DNA from 3 places in the Frankia sp. CcI156 genome. Region 3 is predicted to be linked to each of the others. Evidence: riboswitches for the same ligand, from Rfam matches in the RefSeq annotation. Region 3 holds a riboswitch; each other region holds the start of a gene.

Region 1 (6,662 bases), on a different contig from region 3:
CCGGGCGGCGAGCGCGGTGCCATAGTCGGCCGGGCGGGCGCCCGCGCCCACCCCCGTGAGCACCCGGCAGATGCGGGCCGGCGACTGGGTCGCGAGCACCCGCGCGATCCCCACGGCGACCAGCGCGCCGAGCCGACGAGCGAGGGACGGTTTCGCCTCCGGCCGCTCGACCACCATCGGCGCGGTCACCGGGCCTGCGTCCGGGGATCGCAGACCGCCTCGGTCTCGGGTGACCATCGGGACTCGGGCTCGGCCTCGATGAGGCCCACGTCCGCGAGTTGGGCGAGCAGACCCTCCACGTCGCGGCGCGCCGTCTCCGGGTCAACCTCGCTGGTCTCACACAGCCCGCGGACGGCGGCTGCCGTGTCACCGCCGTCGAGCAGGATCCGCAGCACCAGGTCACCCGAGGGGTTGAGGGTCCAGTATCGGCCGTTGTCGATATGGAGGAGCACCGCTCCGTACTGGGTCGGCGCCCGCACCACGTCAGGCCGCAGCGTCACCATGATCACTCACTCCTCCGGTAGCTCAGTCAGGGCCCCGCCGGCTCGCGAGCACCCGCAGCCACGCGTCCGCCGCGAACGTCGGTCGCAGCGCCTGGTGGCGATGACCAGGTACGGACGAAGATCGGCACGCCTGGCGCAGCGCGTCCGACTCGATCAGGCCGAGATCGGCCAACGGGCTGTCATCGCACAGCTTCACCAGGACGTCCTGGCTGGTGCGCAGGCCCTGATCCTCCTCGGCGGCGGTATCCGCCTTGGTCTCGCGGCGCAGGCATTCCTGCGGCACCAGCCGGCGCATGGCCTCCTGCAGTAGCGGTTTGTACTCCCACGGACCGGTGCGCTCTTCGGGCCGCACCGCCAGCACCGCCCGGACCACCCGCTCGTCGAGGAAGGGTGCGGCGAGCGGCGGGCCGACCGGATCGGCGAGCTGGTCGAACAACCGGAACACCGCCGCGCCAGCGCGGATGGCGAAGAGATCGGCGTGGCCGTCCCGGGTCTCGGCCAGCGGCCGGGCGCGCCGGACGGCCTCCGCGAACGCTCCGGCCAGCAAGTCGAGGGCCGTCGGCGTGAGCCAACCCGGGACCACAGGCGGAAAGGCCCAGTCGAGCGAGGCCAGGACGCCCGGGTGGGATCGGCCGGAACCGGCCGGACGGCGCGCGTGGCCGACCGTGGCACGGCGGGCCTGGTCGAGCGCATCGGCCATGTCGGCGAGGCAGTCCCGGTAGCCGCGCGGGCGCATCATTCGCAGGCACGCCATCCACGGCCAGCCCTCCTGCGCTCGGTGTCCGCGCAGGTCGTGCAGCGCCCGCCGGGGCCGGCGGCGCAACAACCGGGGGAGGTAGACGGGACAGCCGTAGGCGACCTCGTCACCACCGAACCCGGTGAGGTGCACCCGCGGCCCGTACAGCGCGACCCGGTCAAGACCCGCGCGCAGCTTCGCCCGGTCGCCGATGCCGACGAACGGCCGGTCGAGCGGTTCGTCGGCGTCGGCGATGCCGTCGTAAACGAGGGGAAGCCCGGCGGCGGGCAGGATCTCGCGCGTGACGCCAGGGAGCGTGGCCGCGGCCCGCGCGGCGTCGTCGTCACCGGGATCGGGGGCGATCCCGGTGAGCGCGACCACGTCGGCGGGGCCGCGCGCGGCCAGGCAGCACACCGAGGTGGAGCTCAGTCCGCCCGACAGATCACAGCTCACTGTCCCGCCGCCGGCGACCCGCGCCGCCACGGCCTCGGCGAGAGCCGCCCGCAGGGTCGGCGCCCCCTCCGTGCGGGACCGCACCGGTGCCGGTCGACGCCACCACCGCAGGACGGTGGCCTTCTCGTCAGGGCCGACGAGAAGGTAGTGATCCGGGGGCAGCGCGTCGATCGACTCCCAGAGCACCAGGTCATCGAGCGGATGGGGCGGTGACGGGTCGAGCAGCGACAAAGCCAGCGCCGTCCGGTTCAGCGGGGCGCCCGTGAGCCGGGCAAGCACGTCGGCGCGGTCGGCGGCGACCAGGTGGCTGCCCAACCGGGCGGTGAAGACCCGCCGGGTTCCCGTCGGGCTGCCCTGGACGCGACGGTGGCTGTCGATTTCGGCGATCACGTGGTAGTCGCCGGCCACGGCGCGCGCGAGGTCGAGAGCGTGCACGTCACGGGCCGAGAGAAGCAGCCGCAGGAGCTGTCGCGCGTTGGTCGCGGCACACCCGATCAGGGCCAGCCGCGAGCGCCCGGCGACGGCACTGACCATGGCATCGTCCGGCCAGTTGCCGACGATCCACGGCCGCCCGGAGGCATACCGCAGCATGCGACGAGCCCCCGGCGGACGCACGACGGGATCACGGTCGGCCAGCACCAGAAACCAGCAGGACGGAATCGGGACCACCGCCACCCCGGCCGCCGTCACGCAAAACGCCGCCAGGAGTAGTCACGCCCCCAGCCCCAGCGGCCGTTCGTCACTGCGGCGAAGCTGCCGGCATCTTCCAGTCGCGGGGGGAGGTAGATAGCCTTCATCGTCTTCTCCTCAGCGGTTTCCGCGCGCCCTCGCCCCGGTGGCGTGCGCCCCGGTGGTGATACACGGCGGCGCCGCGCGCGTGGCCCGGGCGCCGGCCGGCTGGTCCAGCCCGTATGGTTGAAATTCCCCCGCCGGGTTCACTGGCGGTTCAGCTGACTTCCGGCGCACGACTCGGCCGGCACGGCCGTGGCATCAGGTGACCCACGAGTCCGGATTCAGTACATGCTGATGGGCACGCCGCAGTTCGACACCGGGCTCGATCCCGAGTTCGGTCACCAGCCGCCGGTAGACCGTCTGGTACTCGGCCAGTGCCTCGGCCCGCCGGCCGGTGTGTTCCAACGCAAGGATCAGCTGGGCCCAGAGACGTTCCCGGGTCGGATGTTCGACCGTGAGCGCCCGCAGGGTCGGCAGCACCCGGTCGTACTCGCCGAGGGCCAGGCGGGCGTCGATCAGGTCCTCGCACACCGCCCAGCGAGCCTCCTCCAGCCGGAGGACCTCCGCGCCCGCGATCTCCGCCGGGAGCTCGTCGAAGGCGTCCCCCCGCCACAGCGCGAGGGCGCCTTCGAAAAACCCGGCGGCGCGTTCCGGCGAGCCGGCGCGCACGGCGGCGCGGCCCTGCTCGGCGGCCGATTCGAACCGCTTAGCGTCGATCTCACCGGACGCGACGACCAGGCGGTACTCCCCCGGCCGGCTCTCGATGCGCCCGGGGCCGTTCCCCCCGGCTCCGGACGTGTCCAGGGGCGGCCGGAGGGTGTGCCGCAGCTCCGAGAGATAAGTCTTGATGTTGCCCCCGGCGGAGCGCGGCGGGGCATCCTGCCAGAGCGCGAGCCGCATCCCGTCCACACTCACCCACTGGCCGGCGTGCAGCAGCAGGGTCAGCAGCAGTATGCGCTTCTTGCGCTGGTCGATGCGGACCTGCTCGCCCGAGGATCGCCGCACCTCCAGCGGCCCCAGGACCGCGAACAGGAGACCGGCCCCGGTCACGGAGGATGCGTTCGGACTCGCCTCAGGTAGGTAGTCGTCGAGCATCGTGGCTCTCATCGATCGGGCCCCCGTTTCGGTTTTCCCGTGCGGGCCGGCTGGTCCCGTGCGGRCCGGCTGGTCCCGCCCGGGCCGATGCCGTCTCCCGACCCGGTGCTCCCGGCCGGGTGCTGGCCCGGTGGCTGAATACCCCCACCTCACCCCGGGTAGTCATCCGGTGCGTGCGGATATCGAGCAGCGCCCTCGGGCGGGTCGGGAACACCGGCCGGCGGCAGCGGAGCCCGGTCGGCGGGCCTCGATCAGAGTCAGATCCCGAGCTTCGCCCGCGTCTGCGGTCCGACGATCCCGTCAACCACCAGACCGTGCTTCAGCTGGAAGTCCTTGACCATGTGGTTGGTCTGGTACCCGAACTTCCCATCCACGCTGATCGGGTAGCCAAGGCTGGCGAGCCTCTTCTGGATCTGGTGGACGTCGAGGCGGAACCCGAGGCCGACGGCCAGCGACGGGTAGCGGGCCGCGGGTGCCACCACGGCCGCACGCACCGGGGCAGCCAGCGAGGAGTAGGAGATGTTCGTGAACCGCACGCCGCGCGAGACGGCCGCCGCCGCCGCCTGTCCCCGGGCCAGGTAGCGGTAGTGCAGGCCGTTGGTGTAGGCGCTCCAGGCGGTGATGCCCTGGCCTTCACAGACCTTCTTCGCCGCCCAGGCGTTGACGGCCGGGTCGTAGAGGTTGCGGTTACCCACCCAGCCGGCGTGGGCCCGCATGTTGATCTGCCACAGGCCGCGCGAGTCCTCGCCGTAGGTGGCGTGGGCGTAGGGGTTGCCGCCGGACTCCGCAAGAGCCACCGCGACCCAGGTGGCCAGCGGAACGCCGCGGCAGCCGGGCAGTCCCGCGTTCGCGGCCGCGCTGGCGATCGTCACATCGGGGACCGTGGTGGCGGCCCTGGCCGGGCTCGCGGTGGCGAACATGCCGGCGCCGGCGCCGATCACACCGACGGCGGCGACAACGGCGCCCCGGGTCCGGGTGGAACGTTTCCGATGCTTTCCCTTGGCCATTTCTTTGACATCTCATTTCGGTGTCGTCGAACACAGACGGGTGATCGAGGGGAGGGATGCCGCTCGAAGGAGGGCGAGCGGAGACGACCGCGCTGGAGAAGGGCAGCACCCAGTGCCGGTCTGCCGGTGCGCCGAGAGGCCGTCCGGGGACGACCGGGGACGACCGATCGACGCGCCCTGGGGATCCCGGGGTCGATGGGCTGAACAGCACGGCAGGCGGCCGTGGTCATTCCGTTCCAGGCCTGGCGGGCCCGGTGGACGGCAGGGGTCAGCCGRCCACAGACGACGAGGCCGGGTGGCTTTCAGCCGAGCTGGTGGTATGGCGCGTCAGCGCGATCGGCCGGTACGGGCACCGACCGGATGGCACGTTCTCGCGAAGACGTCAGGGCGAGAACGGCGCCCCGTATGGCGGGGACGCACCGCGGGTCGCGCCGAACGGCGTCACGGTCCAGAAGACCGGAGCCGAGCGTTCCTGAAACACAGGCAACGTCGAGTCCTTCCCGTACGCCTGCGAGGTTAGCTGTCGGGTTCGGGCCGGGAAGCCCGGCCGTTTCCGCGGCGTGYGCGTAACGGCTTAACCCCAAGGGTGGCCCGCAACGAGCCACCCGGAGGAACGTRGTTCCCCCGCTTCTGCCCAAGATCTCTCGGAGGGAGCTGCGRACCGTGGACAGAACTCGGCGTCGGCCCGGAGCTGTTGATACCCCGCAACCGTAGCGAACTACAGACCGTAGTGACAAGTACGAGTTGTGCCGAATCTGGGCGCATGTTGGTCACGATGCGTGCATAACGCTGCGATGCCGCAACTCTCGGACATCAATAGCAGCTACCGGTAGCGACGCAGATCACCCGTCACGACCGGATCTTGGCGATATGGCCGGTCTGTCGAGACGGGGACCGGTGGCCACGAGGTCCGGTAGTCACCGGGACCGCCCGGCCGTCCGGCAACCCAACCCCGGCAACCACGGCAACCACGGCAACCACGGCAAGCGGGAAGCCTGGCCCGGGGGTCGGGTGGCGTGCGGACGGGTACGCAAACGCGAACGGCGCAGGCTTCGAGCCTGCGGCTCGAAGCCTGCGCCGTTGGAAAACGGACGATGCGGTACGGGACGGACGACTGACCCGCGGATTCGCGTGATTCGCGCCGGCACCCGCCGAGGAAACACCTGCTGAGCGGTTGGGCCTCCCGCGAAGGCACACCCCGATCGGACCGGCACGCGGGCGCGCCCGGCACCGGGCGAGATCAGTCGACCGACCGGTCCCGCTGCCGTTGCCGTGGGGCCAGCCGCGGGACACGGAGGTTCTCGAGGAACAGCAGGATGTGCGCGCCGACCGCACGCCGGCCGGGGCCGGCGAGCACGCCATGCCCCCCGGGCAGCGACGCCAGCCGGGCCCGGCGCGCGGTCCGCGTCATCATGCGCGCCAGCGCAAGCGGGCTGACCTCGTCGCGCTCGGCATGGAGCAACAGGATCGGCAGGTCGGGAAGCGACCGTGGGATCGGTTGTCCCGGATCCTCGCCCGCGATCTTCCGGTACACCAGCGGCAGGTCGAGCAACACGAGGGCATCCGGCCGGACCGCTGGCGAACCGGCGCCGACCAACGCCCGCAGGGCCCCGCTGTCCGAACCCAGCAGGACGAACGGACCATCGGGGGCACGCGCCTCACCAAGGGCGAGGACGGTGTCTCTCCCATGGTCGAGAAACGTCACCTGATAGCCGTCGAGCGCGAGCCGGAAAGCTAGGCCCTCGAAATGTTCGGCGGATTCTCCACGACCGGGAAGAAGGACCACACTGGCTCTTCTCGAGTGGGTGGGATCACCACTGGGCCAGTAACGGGTTCCCGGCCCCCCCACATATCCACGGGGGCGCGGATGAAAGTATGACGACGAAACCATGGACGACACAGCATGCTCCGATCGGAAACCGTCCAGAGATGTACCCGGTACTGACCGGACATCGATACCGAGGCGGCTGGCGTCCACGCAGGCGATGACGATCTACGGACAGACCTATCGAGTGACCGTGAATCAGGAGAACGCCAGGGAGAACACCGAGAGCGAGGGAAATCCGAGGAGGCTAGTAAAGCACGTGAAGCGGCCGGGTCGGACAACCGGACGAGGCCGCTCGCAGGAAGTCAATG
Region 2 (3,405 bases), on a different contig from region 3:
TGGAGACGTCGATGACCGCCGATGCCTTCCCGTTGCGGACCGCAGTCGCCCRCACCGACTCCGGCGACCGGCGGATCTTCACCTGGTCGACCACCGAGCCGCCGCTGCACGCCCGCTACCGGCTGGAATGGAACTTCCGGGCCACCGTGCCGGAACGTGATCCGGCCACGGAGACCGGAACACGTCCCAGCGATCAGATGGCGGCCGTCGGCATCGTGCAGGAGGGTGAGGCGATCCTGCGGCAGCCGGCCCGCCCGTTCGCTCTGCCCAACGAGGCCGAAGACGCGCGCCGGGTCGTCGCCGAACTGTCCTCCGCCCTCGAACGGGTGTCCGCCCTGCACACCTTCGGCAAGGGCCTGGGCATCGCCGCGCCGCAGGTCGGCATCAACCGCGCCGCGGCGAYCGTGCGTACCGCGGGCGGCGACACGCTCACGCTGCTCAACCCCAGCGTCATCGAGACCTCCCGAGAGACCGACGAGCAGTACGAGGGCTGCCTGAGCTTCTTCGACGTCCGTGGCCTCGTCCCCCGGCCGCTGGAGCTGCACGTCGAACACACCGATATCGATGGCAACCGGCACATCACCGTCTATCGGCAGGGGCTGGYGCGGCTCGTCGCTCACGAGATCGATCACCTGCACGGTCAGCTCTACACGGATCGGATGCGGGCCGGAACCACACCGATCCCGGTGGAGCAGTACCGGGGTACCGGCTCGGCCTGGTCCTACAACCGCTGACCAACCCGAACGCACCCGCCCCGCGGGCGGCACGTCGGCATGCCGACGTGCCCACGTGCCGACGTGCCGACGGCGCAGCGCCGGGACCGGGTGTCCGACACGGACTGTTAGATCCGACATATGACATGGTTCCCTCGTGCCGTATAGTCCGGAAAGCAGGCGATAGGTGCGGGTCCGCCGGAACGTCGACACAGATTTTTTCGGAACCTGGTTAGAGACTGCCGGCAGCGGGTAGTGGAGGCTCGATCGCCACGCGGCGGAACAGATTCCCCACGCATCGCGTATTGTTTACCGTCAGCGTGACGACCCAGCCACGAACTGGGGATTTTCAGCCCACTGAACAACCTCTAGGATCGGGCGCGCACGCGGGCGCGAAACACCATTAAAAAGATCGGGACAAGTAAGTGGGGTGCACTGTGTRCATCCTCACGTACTCTTGTTTTTCCCGGGTCACTCTCAGCTATGTTCGTTGCCGTGCCGTCACCTGATGGCATGCGTCGGGCGGCACGCCGAATCCTGCCCCCGCTCGACGAGAATCAAACCTTTGGCAGGAGCGGGGGAACCAATTCCGGGCGCCGATAAAAGACGTCCTCGGGGTGAAGCCGCGATGCGCGGCCGGGCATTCCCAGCCCGAACCCGACAGCTCACCTCGCAGGCGTGGGGAAGGGCAACTCAATGTCCAACGCTCGTTCGCTCGCTCGTGGTCTCAACCGCATCAGGCTCGRTTCCCGGGCCTTGATCGCCGCCACCACTCTCGCGGCCTCGATCGGCGGTGGCCTCGCGCTGTCCCAACCGGCCAGCGCGTCGACGAACGCCGACCACTTCCTCTCCAAGGTGATCCCTTGTGAGTCCGGGGGGAACCCCCGCGCGGTCAACTCCATCGGCGCCGGCGGGTTGTTCCAGTTTCTGCCCAGCACCTGGCACGGGGTCGGCGGCAAGGGTCTGCCGCAGCACGCCAGCGTCGCCGAGCAGTGGCAGCGCGCCCGCATCCTGTACGCCCAGCAGGGGACGAGCCCCTGGTACGCCTCGAAGCCGTGCTGGGGTCACAAGATCTGAGCTGCCCGACTTCCCGCGCCAGCCTTCACCGTCCGCGCCCGGCCGGTACTGATCGGCGCGCGGTCAGCAGCCCCGTGTCCCGTCCGGGACACGGGGCTGCGCGCTACGTTTCCCGGTCACGGTTTCCCGGTCACGGCGACGTCGGCCAGCTCAACTTCCGCGGCCCCGCCCGGCGGAGACCCGGCGGACCCACCGATCGGCAGGCTCAGCCGATCCGACGGCGGCGGGCGATCTCGGCCAGCGTGATCCCGGCGGCCACCCCCGCGTTGAGGGACTCCACCGCACCCGCCATGGGGATCCGGACCCTCACGTCGCAGCGCTGCTCGACCAGCCTGGACAACCCGCGTCCCTCGGAACCGATCACCAGGACGAGGGGGTCGGTCGCCATCGTGAGCTCGTCGATGCTCACTTCACTGTCCGCGGCCAGACCGACAACGAACTGGCCGCCCGCCGCGTAGGAGACGAGCGTGCGGGCGAGGTTGGTGGCGCGCGCCACCGGCAGCCGGGCGGCAGCCCCCGCCGAGGTCTTCCAGGCCGCGGCGGTCACGCCGGCGGCCCTACGCTCCGGAACGACGACGCCGTGGGCACCGAAGGCGGCGGCCGAGCGCACCACGGCCCCGAGGTTGCGAGGATCGGTGACCCCGTCCAACGCCACCAGCAGACCCGGAGGGGACGAGCGCGCGCGGGCGAGGAGATCATCCGGATGGGCATACCGGAACGGCGGTACCACGAGGGCGAGACCCTGATGCGGAGCGGTGCCACACATCCGGTCGAGATCCGTGCGGCCGACGTCGGCCACGGCGATCCCGGCCCGCCCGGCGAGCCGGCGGGCGTCGGCGAGCCGCTCGTCGAAGTCCAGCCCGCCGGCGATGAAAAGGGTCGACGACGGTACCCCGGCCCGCAGCGCCTCGACCACCGCGTTGCGCCCGACCACCAGCTCGTCGCCCTCGGTCCGCCGTGGGCGCCCGGCCCCCGCGGAACCCCCCACGGCGCTCGGCCCGGTGGTGGCCGCAGCTGCGACGGCGCGGCCACCATCCCCGCGCCGGCCGGCGGCCGCTCGACCCCGCTCGGCTCCGGCCGAGGCGGAACGGGCCGCCGCAGCCGCCGCCGCACGACGCTGGGCGGGATGGCCGGGGCGCAGCTGCGCGGGCGGAGTGGCCCCACGGCCCTCCAGCGCCTTGCGGCCGTGACCGCCGCTGCCCGTGGAGGCCCCCTTGCGGTGGGAACCGGCCTTGGCGGCCCGACCGCCCTGACCGCCGCGGGCGATCCCGCTGTCCCGGCGAGCGGCGCCGGCCATCAGGACCACCGACCAGTACACGCCCGGGGAATGACCATGTGACCACGGTATACGGCGGACGACACCGGCGTGTCGGGGCGCGCTCGGCGAGAGCTCGGCGGGAACTCGGCGGAGGAGCTCTGCCATGGGCATACCTCGACATGGCCGTTTCCGGGGACCCGGCGCCCTATCCTGAGGGCCGGCAGGCCCACGGCCCGACCTGATGTGGTCCGGCCGCTCCTCACCGGCGTCAGGAGGGTCAGGTGCGCATCGTTCTTCCACCCGCCGCCGGGTGGTCGCGGGCCGAAGACCGCTGGTGCCCCATGGCGAAGGCGGGGA
Region 3 (4,455 bases):
GCCTACCAGATGAAACGCGAGCTTCTGGAGCTCAAGCACGCGGTGCTGCCGCTCGCGGGCCCGTTGCGTACCCTCACCATGGACGCCCCCACGATGGTCGACGTGGCGATGCGCCGTTACTTCCGGGACGTCGCCGACCACCTCGAGCAGGTCAGCGAGCGAATAGCTCACTTCGACGAGCTGCTTTCCTCCGTGCTCCAGGCGACGCTGACGCAGGTGACGATCGCGCAGAACGAGGACATGCGACGGATCAGTGCCTGGGTGGCGATCGGCGCCGTCCCGACCGCCGTCGCCGGGATCTACGGCATGAACTTCGACCACATGCCGGAGCTTCGTCAGACGTGGGGCTACCCGGCCGTCCTGGCCGTCATTACGACGATCTGTCTGTTTCTCTACCGTGCGTTCAAGCGCAACGGCTGGCTCTGACACCGACCTGCATGCTATGCGCGCATAGACCACGACAATGACGGCAGATCCATAGTCCCTTTTTACTATAAGTTGGCTGACGCGACGTATCCGTACGATGGGTTACCCCTGGCCCGCCACGTCGGTTACCGTTACCAACCGTGTCGGAGCAACCGGGTCTCGCGCCAGCCGCTCGGCGCGGTCCCCGCCGACCCCCCACCCCTCGGGGGACTCCATGACCTCGCCTGACCCCAAGAGTCGTAAAACGGCCATCCTGCCCGATCGGGGCGATCTCATCGCGGAGCTCGCCGGCCGGCTGGAGGCCCTCGACGCGCTCCTCAACCGGCTGGAGGATGCCGAGCGGCAGGCCGCCGACGCCAGCGAGCATCTCATCCGGACCCGCCGGTGGCAGGAGGACACGGTCCGGACCATCCAGGAGGAGCGGGCTCGGATGCGCCAGCGCCAGCACGCCCTCGACGAGCTCGCCGACCACGCCCGCGCCGCGGTCGAGGCGCTGGCGCACCACCGCTCGCTGCCCCGTGAGGTCCACGAGCTCGCGGTCGAGCTCCAAGTGCTCGATGCGGCGGGATTCCTCACCCGCCGCGGCTCCCGGTCCCGCTGAGGGGGGTGCACACCCGGCCTCACCCGTCGACTACTTTAAGTAGTCAAAATCGCCCACGGGCCGCGGGAGGGCTACCCGCCCGCCCGCCTCTCACCCGGACCGGCCGCCGCCGCGGACCCCACACGCAACGAAAAACCAGCAGGACAAACGGGGCGCGAAGGGCCTTAGGGCCGCCCGGTCAGCCCGGCCGACCGCGCGGGCCGCCGACGCCGCGCGACGGGAACTTCAACGCGCACTCGCTGTAGTTGGGAAGGACTAGTGTTTACCCACCCCATCCAAGTGGACTAGTCTCACGCCGACGTCACGACAACACCGGGCCGAACGCCGAGTCCTGCCCCCGGCCCCGGTGTCCCCTCCGAGTCGTCATCAGGGGCAGGAGCGGGGGACCCACCTCCACCGGCCGGCGCCGATCCGCGGTGTCGACCTAGGGGTGAAGCTCGACGCGTGAAGGTCACGCGAGAGCCGGGCAGCCCAGCCCGAACCCGACAGCTCACTTCGCAGGCGCACGGGAAGGAATACACCGTTGTCCGCGCAAAGCGTGKAGCTCGACGAAGAAACGCGAGGCGCCGGTCGCGGCCGTCACCGCGCACCCTCCGCGCCCCCGGCCGCCCGCAGCCGGGCCCGGGCCCGCGCCTTCGCCGCCGTGACCACCGGGACCGTCGCGGTCTCCGGAGTGGCTCTCGCCGGCTGCGCCACCGACATCAACGCCGACGCCGCGAAGGACGAGCAGCCGAACACCGCTCCGATCACCCTCGCCGCGCAGATCGGCTCCCAGGCCGCCCTGGGGGGCAGCATCGCCGCCGCGGCGGTCAGCACCCACGGCTCCACCTCCCTGCTCGGCTCGACGGGCGGTGTCGACGCCCCGCCCCTGGCCGGCAAGGTTCAGGTCGGTCTCCGGGTGACCAACCCCGACGTGAGCGTCAGCGCGGACCAMCCGATCGACATCGGCTTCTCGCTCTACAACGAGCAGACCCACGAACCGCTGGCGAACCAGCTGGTCAAGGTGCAGGTGAAGCTCCCCACCGGGTGGGCCACCTTCAAGCACCTRTACACCAACGCCCAGGGCTACGCCTCCTACACGGCCCGGGTGCTCACCACCACGAATGTCACCGCGGTCTTCGACGGCACGGACGCCCTGCAGTCCGCCCGCTCGGCGAACGACGCCACCCTGCGCGTACGGCCGGCGCCCACCCCCCGGCTCGTCCGCAACGCCGCCTGGTCGGATCTCCTCACGACAGGGGACGCCGCGGACCAGGCGTCGGTTCCGGTCCCGTCGAGCTCCCTCGGGGAGAAGGCCGTCTACCTGGCCTCCCTGCAGGCCGGCAAGCCCTACGTCTACGGTGCGGAGGGCCCGAGCTCGTTCGACTGCTCCGGCCTCATCCAGTACATCTTCAAGCAGCTCGGCAGGAGCGTGCCGCGGACGACCGACGCCCAGTTCGCCGCCGCCACCCGGGTGTCGCAGTACAACAAACAGCCCGGCGACCTGATCTTCTTCGGGACACCCGGGAACATTTACCACGTCGGCATCTACGCGGGCGACGGCATGATGTGGGCGGCGCCGCACACCGGCGACGTCGTGTCGCTCAAGAAGATCTATACCACCTCCTACTACGTCGGTCGGATCCTCTAGCGGCCGGTCGGAGCCGGCGCACCGCCCTCATGCCGACGCAACGGCTCACCCGGCTCCGGTGGATCYCCTTCGCGGCTGGGGCGCGGACCACACGAGCCCTGCCAGTCCACGAGCGGCCGGCTACCGAGCCCCTCTCCAGGCGCCGACCCGAAGCCGTGGAAGCCGGACCCGGGACTCCCACCCACCGGCGAAGCCGCGGACAGACCAGCAAGCGGGCCCTGTCACCGCCCGACAACCCGCCTATGTGGTTCCTTTCCAGCTCTCCGGACGGGCCCTCCTTCCGGTGGGACGGACGTCAGATCTCCCCCCCATCTGACGTCCGTCCGGCCGGAAGGCCCCCGATTCCGCCGGCCTTCCCTCGGATTCCCCCCCCATCCGCACGGGAAGGCCGGCGGGCCTCGGGCCCCGGCCGACCAGGTCCGCCGATGCCGCTACCCCCCTCCCGGCGGCATCGGCGGACTTCAGCCCTCGGTCTCTGCCCGGTGCGGAAACCGCCCGGCCCGCTCGCGGGCGCCGCGGTCAGGCCCCCAGCCGGTGACCAGACGAGAACTTCCACAGGGTCTCGCTGACCTTCCGGTCCCAGGAGGCCTCCGGGGCCCGGCCCTCCGGGACACGGTCCTGGCAGGTCGGCCCGGGCTCCGGGTCGAACTGCCCGACGACGCCGACCGCGGCGAACTCCGGCTTACCCGGGGCGCAGGCGGCGGTCAGGGCCAGCCGGGCACCCTCGCCGATCCCCCACACGTAGACCCGGTTCGGATCCACCTTGGTCCGTTTCGTGGAGACGAAGCGGACCACGTCGCGCAGATAGCGCACGTCGGCCCCCTCGGGTCCGTCGATCCGCCACGTGCCGCCCACGGCTTCCGGGAAGGCCACCGCGAAGTCGCGGGAGTTCGCGAGCTTGCCGGCGTCACTCTGCCGGTCAAGTGACTTCGCGTCCGCGTTGTCGTCGTGCAGGATCAACACCAGCGGAAGCGGGTTGGCGGGATCGGACGGGGCCTGGACGAGCAGCTCGCGGCCCGCCGACGCGTAGTCGCCGGGCAGGCTGACCCGCTGGGTCTTCGGGCGGTCACGGGTCCCGAGGTAGCCCCAGACGACCACGATCACGACACCGACGATGAGCACGGTTCTCTTGTTTTTGCCCCACCATCCGGCGAGGGGATTCGACACCACGGTCCAACCGAACCACACCGCTGGCCGGGAAACGCCGCAAACCTGGCAGCAGATGACGACAAGACCGGGGTCAGACCGGGGCCTGTCCGCCTTGTCCCCCCACTTGTCCCCCCAAAAAAAGCCAGGGGACGCGTCAGGTGACGGCCAACGCGCGGCGCCGGGCCTGGCGCAGCACCTCCACCTCGCGGGGCGCGTCCAACGGCGGCAGCGGACCATGGACCCAGCTCAGCAGGAGATCGGCGAGGGCGGGATTCTGCGCGAGCACCGGCCCGTGCAGGTAGGTGCCGATGACCCGGCCATCCACGATGCCGTCCGTTCCGCCGTCACCGTCACCGATCCCGAGCCGGACCGTACCGAGCGGGATGCCGCTCGCGCCGGGCAACCGCCTCGTCCGCCCGGCGTGATTCTCATACCCGTACAGGGTGGGCAGGCCGAGCCGTGCGTCCGGTTCCACCACGATGTCCCCGACCGCACGCGCCGGCGGCGCGTCCGACGGGCCGAAGGAGCGACGGGTCTCCACGTCGACGAGATTCAGCCCCTCGTGGATCTCCCCACCGGATGGGAAGGTCGCGCCGATCACCTGGTAGCCGGCGCACACGGCGAGCACCGCCGCTCCCGAGCTCACCGC

What was found. A riboswitch is a leader RNA that binds a small molecule or an ion and turns the genes downstream of it on or off. The one in region 3 is predicted to bind cyclic di-AMP.
Region 1: another riboswitch for cyclic di-AMP. It lies ahead of CcI156_RS11360 (peptidoglycan-binding protein); the one in region 3 lies ahead of CcI156_RS08605 (C40 family peptidase).
Region 2: another riboswitch for cyclic di-AMP. It lies ahead of CcI156_RS01540 (transglycosylase family protein); the one in region 3 lies ahead of CcI156_RS08605 (C40 family peptidase).

What each region holds. Positions count from the first base shown of each region.
Region 1 covers NZ_MOMD01000025.1:35,840-42,501, forward strand. The annotation lists gene CcI156_RS11340 (lasso peptide biosynthesis B2 protein) at 1-189, opposite strand, end outside; gene CcI156_RS11345 (lasso peptide biosynthesis PqqD family chaperone) at 186-503, opposite strand; gene CcI156_RS11350 (asparagine synthase-related protein) at 526-2,367, opposite strand; gene CcI156_RS26835 (lasso RiPP family leader peptide-containing protein) at 2,379-2,489, opposite strand; gene CcI156_RS11355 (AfsR/SARP family transcriptional regulator) at 2,683-3,519, opposite strand; gene CcI156_RS11360 (peptidoglycan-binding protein) at 3,777-4,526, opposite strand; cyclic di-AMP (ydaO/yuaA leader) riboswitch at 5,018-5,216, opposite strand; gene CcI156_RS11370 (alpha/beta hydrolase) at 5,767-6,312, opposite strand.
Region 2 covers NZ_MOMD01000002.1:22,696-26,100, forward strand. The annotation lists gene CcI156_RS01535 (peptide deformylase) at 1-734, shown strand, start outside; cyclic di-AMP (ydaO/yuaA leader) riboswitch at 1,232-1,407, shown strand; gene CcI156_RS01540 (transglycosylase family protein) at 1,410-1,790, shown strand; gene rlmB (23S rRNA (guanosine(2251)-2'-O)-methyltransferase RlmB) at 1,996-3,087, opposite strand; gene CcI156_RS01550 (hypothetical protein) at 3,330-3,405, shown strand, end outside.
Region 3 covers NZ_MOMD01000016.1:153,083-157,537, reverse strand. The annotation lists gene corA (magnesium/cobalt transporter CorA) at 1-426, shown strand, start outside; gene CcI156_RS08610 (hypothetical protein) at 641-1,027, shown strand; cyclic di-AMP (ydaO/yuaA leader) riboswitch at 1,379-1,545, shown strand; gene CcI156_RS08605 (C40 family peptidase) at 1,551-2,657, shown strand; gene CcI156_RS08600 (PHB depolymerase family esterase) at 3,177-3,824, opposite strand; gene CcI156_RS08595 (type 1 glutamine amidotransferase) at 3,961-4,455, opposite strand, start outside.